One region of the Thalassotalea fonticola genome, then DNA from elsewhere that is predicted to be linked to it. Evidence: riboswitches for the same ligand, from Rfam matches in the RefSeq annotation. Region 1 holds a riboswitch; the other holds the start of a gene.
The links. A riboswitch is a leader RNA that binds a small molecule or an ion and turns the genes downstream of it on or off. The one in region 1 is predicted to bind thiamine pyrophosphate.
Positions count from the first base shown of each region.

Region 2: it holds a riboswitch for thiamine pyrophosphate, as region 1 does, so the genes downstream of both, thiC (phosphomethylpyrimidine synthase ThiC) here and RI844_RS04215 (TonB-dependent receptor) in region 1, are expected to answer to the same signal.

Region 1 covers NZ_CP136600.1:1,027,659-1,031,091, forward strand. The annotation lists gene RI844_RS04215 (TonB-dependent receptor) at 1-1,788, opposite strand, end outside; TPP riboswitch at 1,871-2,006, opposite strand; gene hinT (purine nucleoside phosphoramidase) at 2,135-2,485, opposite strand; gene RI844_RS04225 (DUF4136 domain-containing protein) at 2,499-3,089, opposite strand.
Region 2 covers NZ_CP136600.1:4,263,286-4,266,718, reverse strand. The annotation lists gene ggt (gamma-glutamyltransferase) at 1-1,271, shown strand, start outside; TPP riboswitch at 1,391-1,490, shown strand; gene thiC (phosphomethylpyrimidine synthase ThiC) at 1,592-3,433, shown strand, end outside.

The sequences.
Region 1 (3,433 bases):
AGAATAATCAGTTTCATTTCCATCTGAATCTGTGTGTATATAATTCGTATACTCACTATCAAGTAAGCCTAAAGATCCATACAGCTCGAAATTATCATTGATATTCCATGCTCCATCAATTTCTAAACCTTGGTTTGTACCAGATGAAGCATTCACTAGATAACTAACAAACTCTGTAGACCCATCTTCACGGAAAACTTCAGTATATGAACTGATTTGCATGTCATCTCTGTCCATATAAAACAAGGAAAAACGAGCATATGCATCACCGTCTAAATAGTTTTGCTTTAAACCTAATTCGTAGTTCATTACATATTCAGGTTCAAATTCACGGTTATCAGCACTCAAAGTGCCACTTGAATTGACTCCTCCGGCCTTAAAACCACGATTAACTGAACCATAAACTAAGCTATCAGCCGTTGCTTGATAGGCTAAAACAACTTTACCACCAACCATAGTGTCAGATGGCTCAAAATTTACTCCTTCTGAATTACTGTAATCTGCATTGCGGTCTTCAACACGAATACCGGTTGTTAAGGTTAAGTTATTAGCAACTTTACTGTCTAATTGCACAAAACCTGCAATAGTATCAGCGTCAAATTCAGATTCTAAGCCTCCATAAGTATATTCACGTATTAAGTCTTCGCTTTCATTTTTATGGTAAACACCAGCAACCCATGAAGTGGTGTTAGCAAATATTTGGTGATCGGGCTTAGAAACTAATCTGATCTCTTGGGTTGAAGACGCTTTATCTCTAAAATAATAATCTGTTGAAGAATAATCTCCCCACGGACATTCATTTTCTACGCATAAATCAGCATTACTCCAATCTTCATCATAGCCGTAATCAAGTTCAGAATCGGCGTAACTGAAAATTGAAACCACATCAACAGTGTTTAGTCCGCTATAAGTTGCTTTAATACTTGTTGCAATGGTTTCTTGCGTATCAAAACCAGGCTGATCGGATAACGTGTCACGGTTATTATCTAATGAGAAAGCGTCATAACCATTGTCAAAGTCTAAATAAAACACTGACATATCAATTGTTAGGTGTTCTGAGGCTTTGTATTTTAATTTGGTTCTAATCGTTAACTCATCTTTGTTATTGGTATCTTCTTTATCTAAGTAGGTATTTTCAATAAAACCATCACTCTGAAATTGCTCAACGGCTACTCGGTAGCCAAGCTTGTCACTTGCTGGTCCTGACAACATCAGTCCTAATGATGATGAATTATAGTTACCAACCATAGCTTTCACTGAGCCTTCAAACTCTTGAGCAGGATCGAAGGTAGTAATATTAATTACGCCAGCCATAGCATTAGCACCAAATTTTGTGCCTTGCGGACCTCTAAATATTTCAACTTGTTTTACGTCAAATAACGATGCCGCACTGCCAATACCGGTGAAATCTACTTCATCAATAATAACACCTACTGACGGGTTAATTGGCTCTTTAAATTGACTTCGCTCACCTATTCCACGTATTTGGTAATAGCGAGCGCGACTAGAGCCACTGGAAAAGTTAACATTTGGTGTAGCTAACACTATTTCTTCTAGGTTTTGTGCGTTACGTAGGGCAATATCATCACTATTCACTACGGATAAAGATGATGCAGTTTTTTGCAGGTTTTGCTCTCGAAAGTCACCGACTACTTGAATAATTTCAAAGTCTTGTTCTAATTCGGTATTAGCATCAGTTTCAGCAAAAACGCTGGTCGGAAGTAAAGCCAAAGTTATAGCCGAAGCTAAAATTGATTTACTGGCTTTAAGTGTAGTGTGAAAGTTCATTACAGATCTCAGATTAATTTTATAATGGAGATCCGGCACAAAGAAGGAAATATAGAAAATGGAACTGCTGTGTAAAAACGATCCAATGATTCTTAACCATCCCTACGCCGGTATTATCCGGTTCAGGTTCAAAGGGTTTGCGTTTTACAATAGAGCTTATTGTTAACTGCATCTCAGTTGTCATCACATTCGTAATAACAACACCCCCTGGCTCGGTGCGAATACTATCAAGTTTCATCATTTTGTAAATAGGTGTAACTATATAAATTACTACTAAAACAATATTAAACCTTATATAACTAAATGCTGTTCAGATAAAAGTGCATATTTAAAAGCTGGAGGAAGGCTACCCTGCTAACATCGGACCTAAACGTTTACCGCCAACTAAATGCATATGAATATGATAAACCTCTTGGCCGCCATGGTTATTACAATTAACCAGTAACCGATAACCATCTTCGCTAATGCCCTCTTCCATTGCTAATTTTCTAGCTACGGTGAACATACGACCCAGCGTTAATTCATCATCTTCAGTTACATCATTAACCGTAGGTATAAGTTTATTAGGAATAATTAAAATATGACTCGGTGCTTTTGGCGATATATCTCGAAAAGCGGTAACTAAATCATCTTGATACAGTAAAGGTGTTGGAATTTCCTGGCGGATAATTTTTGAAAATATAGTTTCTTCACTCATGAGAATTCCTTTATTACTGGGCCACAATTGGCGCTTTAAAGCTTGCTAACATGGCATTAACCAACTCTTGGATTTTAGCTTGTTTTTCTTCAACAGGTATTTTGGTTTTCTTAATCGCTTTAGACACTACTGAACGCCAAACTGATTTCCCTTCTGCAGGGTCAACAAAATCTATAATAATCGTGCCTTCCACATAATCCTTTATTTCAACTTGCGTTCCAGTATGATGCGGATAGCTATAAAAACCTCTACAACGCCAACATTGGTAGAAGCCAGTATTGTAAGTTCTTAATTGAGTTTTATCTTTAGTGACTAATTGAAAGCGTACTTGCATGTCTGCATCAGCTTTATCTACTTCAGCCATGCCTTTTTGTTTTAGCGTATTGCTAATAGCTTTAATCAAACGATCGTTGTCTAAACTGCTCAAGTTTCGGTTAAGTTTTTTTGACGCCTGTTGATTTGCTTCAAAGTCATCTAACACAACAAATGTTTGTAACTGTGCAAAGTTATATTCTGGATTGTAATCAATATCAGGATTATACGATGTAGCACAGCCAGATAGTAACAATAATAAAGCCGCGAACTTAAAACATGAAAATTTCATCAAAACCTCTATTTAATTATCTATGTATCTAATACTACTAATAATAATAGAAAAATGTAGATTTATTTCAGTTTTAAGATGATGAAACTAAAAAATATGTGCTTAGTATTGCGATTAGATGAATAACGCGGGATTTTAAATTAACTAGATTAAGATCAGATACTGAAATAAATTCAGCAAAATGATAGTGATACTGCAACAAGTTCAGCAAATATCTTGAGGTAGTCTGTAAATATGAATAAAGGAAATATATTAAAAATGGTACCCGGGGCCGGACTTGAACCGACACATCATGTTGATAAGAGTGACGTGGGATTTTAAATCAACAAGATTAAGAGCAGATA
Region 2 (3,433 bases), 1.7 Mb from region 1:
TTTCAATGACCGATAACCTAGCGCCAGCAATAAAATACGCTAGGAATGGCTTCCCGGTAACGGAAGTCGTTTCTTACTATATGGGCATTTACCAAGCCCGCTATGAAAAGTTATTTGCCGCGGGTGAAATAGAAGAAATTGCCAATTATCAAAGCACTTATTTAATTGATGGCGAGTACATCAAAGAAGGGCAAATATTTAAAAATCCTGATTTAGCCAGCACTTTGTCATTGATCGCCAAAGGCGGTCGTGATGCTTTTTATAAAGGCAACATTGCCGACACCATCGAGGCCTATTTTAAACGCATCGATGGGCCACTACGTAAAGAAGACTTTGCCTCACACACCAGTACTTGGATAGACCCAGTATCGGTAAATTATCGTGGTGTTGATGTCTGGGAGCTACCACCGAACGGCCAAGGCATAGCCGCTCTACAAATGCTCAATATCCTTGAGGGCTATGATTTAAAAGCAATGGGTCATAATAGCGCCGATTACTTGCATGTAATGACAGAAGCAAAAAAACTCGCCTTTGAGGACAGGGCTCGTTTTTATGCCGATCCCGATTATTACGATATTCCATTAGAAGGATTACTCTCTAAAGAATACGCAGCTCAACGTCGTAGTCTAATCAGTATGGATAAAGCATCGTTAGCAGTTGACCATGGCGATCCTAAATTACTTAAAGGTGACACTATCTACCTTACGGTAGCGGATAAAGACGGCATGATGGTGTCGCTAATACAAAGTAACTATCGCGGTATGGGCACTGGCCTTGTGGCTGATGGCCTTGGTTTTATTTTTCAAAACCGTGGTGCGCAGTATTCTTTAAATGAAGATCACCCCAACGTATACGCTCCAGATAAGCGCCCTTTCCACACTATCATCCCGGCATTTATCACCAAAGATGGCAAACCATTAATGAGCTTTGGTTTAATGGGCGGTGCAATGCAGCCCCAAGGACACGTGCAAATGGTCGCCAATATCATCGACTTTGGCATGGGGGTGCAACAAGCTGGTGATGCTGCCAGATATCATCACAATGGCTCTACCGAGCCAACTTGGCAGGCACGAATGAAAGACGGCGGCGTACTTGAACTAGAAAGTGGCGTTAAAGCAGATGTGGTAAGAGAGCTACAAAAGCGCGGCCATAAAATAAACATCACCAGTGGCCCATTTGGTGGCTACCAAGCTATTTGGCTCGATCCAAAAACAAGTGTTTATCATGGCGCCAGTGAAATGCGTAAAGACGGTATGGCCATAGGTTATTAATATAATTAACGTCTGCTTTATAATTATAATGATATAAGGGATGGCAATTTTTATACTTGCTTAAATATTATTTTGTGAGTTAGAATCTCCGGCAGTTGCTAACGACAAGTTAGCAACTACATAACTTGTCGGAGTGCCAAAGAGCTGAGATCGCAATAGCGAGATCCGTAGAACCTGAATCAGATTAGTATCTGCGAAGGGAACAAGTAGGAAAAGTCCCGTTGATGCAGAACAAGTGTTTTGGGTCTTTTTTTCCTCCTGGTTTATATCTAAAGGCTCCGCCTGGTTTTTAATTCATTATTAATTACAGGTGAGAGAACATGAGTTCAAACAATCGTCGTCAACGTCGCGAACAAGCCGAGGCGTTTATCAACAATGTGACTGGTCAGTCATATCCCAATTCTCAAAAAATTTACGTGCAAGGTACCTTGCATGATATTCAAGTGGGCATGCGTGAGGTTACACAAAGCGACAGCTTAGTTGGCGGCGGCAAAGATAACCCGGTATTTGAGCCGAACGAGCCTATTTGTGTATACGATACCTCAGGCCCGTACTCTGATGACACTATCAATATTAATGTCCATCAAGGGTTGCCGCAACTGCGTAAAGCCTGGCTTGACCAGCGCGATGACAGCGAATTTATCGGCAGCGTTTCTTCAAACTTTAGCCAACAACGCTTAGCCGATGAAGGCCTGGATCACATTCGCTTTGAGCATTTACCGAAAATTCGTCAGGCCCAAAGCGGCCAAAATGTCAGCCAAATGCACTACGCCCGCCAAGGCATTATCACTCCAGAAATGGAATACGTGGCAATTCGTGAAAATATGAAATTGGCAGACGTTAAAGATGAATTATTGAAGCATCAACACCCGGGCAACTCATTTGGCGCCAGCATTCCCAAAGAAATTACTGCAGAATTTGTTCGTCAGGAAATTGCTTGTGGTCGTGCGGTTTTACCTGCCAACATTAACCACCCGGAAGTTGAGCCAATGATCATTGGCCGTAACTTTTTAATTAAAGTGAATGCCAATATTGGTAACTCGGCGGTCAGTTCATCGATTGAAGAAGAAGTAGAAAAGCTGCTGTGGTCAACCAAATGGGGGGCAGATACTGTGATGGATTTATCTACAGGTCGTTATATTCATGAAACTCGTGAGTGGATCATCCGTAACTCACCCGTACCAATTGGTACCGTGCCGATTTATCAAGCGTTAGAAAAAGTGAACGGCATTGCTGAAGACCTTACTTGGGAAATTTTCCGTGACACGCTAATTGAACAAGCGGAGCAAGGCGTCGACTACTTCACCATACATGCAGGTGTATTATTGCGATATGTACCAATGACAGCGAAACGCTTAACCGGTATAGTCTCGCGCGGCGGCGCCATTATGGCGAAATGGTGTTTGGCCCATCATCAGGAAAACTTCCTGTACACGCACTTTGAAGAAATCTGTCAGATCATGAAAACCTATGATGTATCGTTTTCATTAGGCGATGGTTTGCGCCCAGGTTCAATAGCGGACGCCAATGATGAAGCACAGTTCTCAGAATTGCGCACCTTAGGCGAACTAACCCAAATTGCCTGGCAACACGACGTGCAAGTAATGGTAGAAGGCCCTGGTCATGTACCATTACACATGGTGAAAGAAAACATGGAAGAGCAACTTGAACATTGCCATGAAGCTCCATTTTACACACTCGGACCATTAACAACCGATATTGCTCCTGGTTACGACCATATAACTTCAGGCATTGGTGCCGCTAACATTGGTTGGTACGGTTGTGCCATGCTGTGTTACGTAACGCCAAAAGAACATCTTGGCTTACCGAATAAAGACGATGTAAAAGAAGGTTTGATGACCTATAAAATTGCCGCTCATGCCGGTGATTTAGCGAAAGGTCATCCTGGTGCACAAGTGCGTGATAATGCCTTATCAAAAGCACGCTTTGAATTTCGTTGGCATGATCAATTTAATCTAGGCTTAGATCCAGAACGCGCCTTGCAGTACCACGATGAAACGCTACCACAAGAATCTGGCAAAGTAGCGCATTTTTGTTCGATGTGTGGTCCTAAATTTTGTTCGATGAAAATCACTCAGGAAGTACGCGATTATGCGGCGAATCTGGAAAGCGATGCAATTGAAATAAAAGTGCTAGATAGT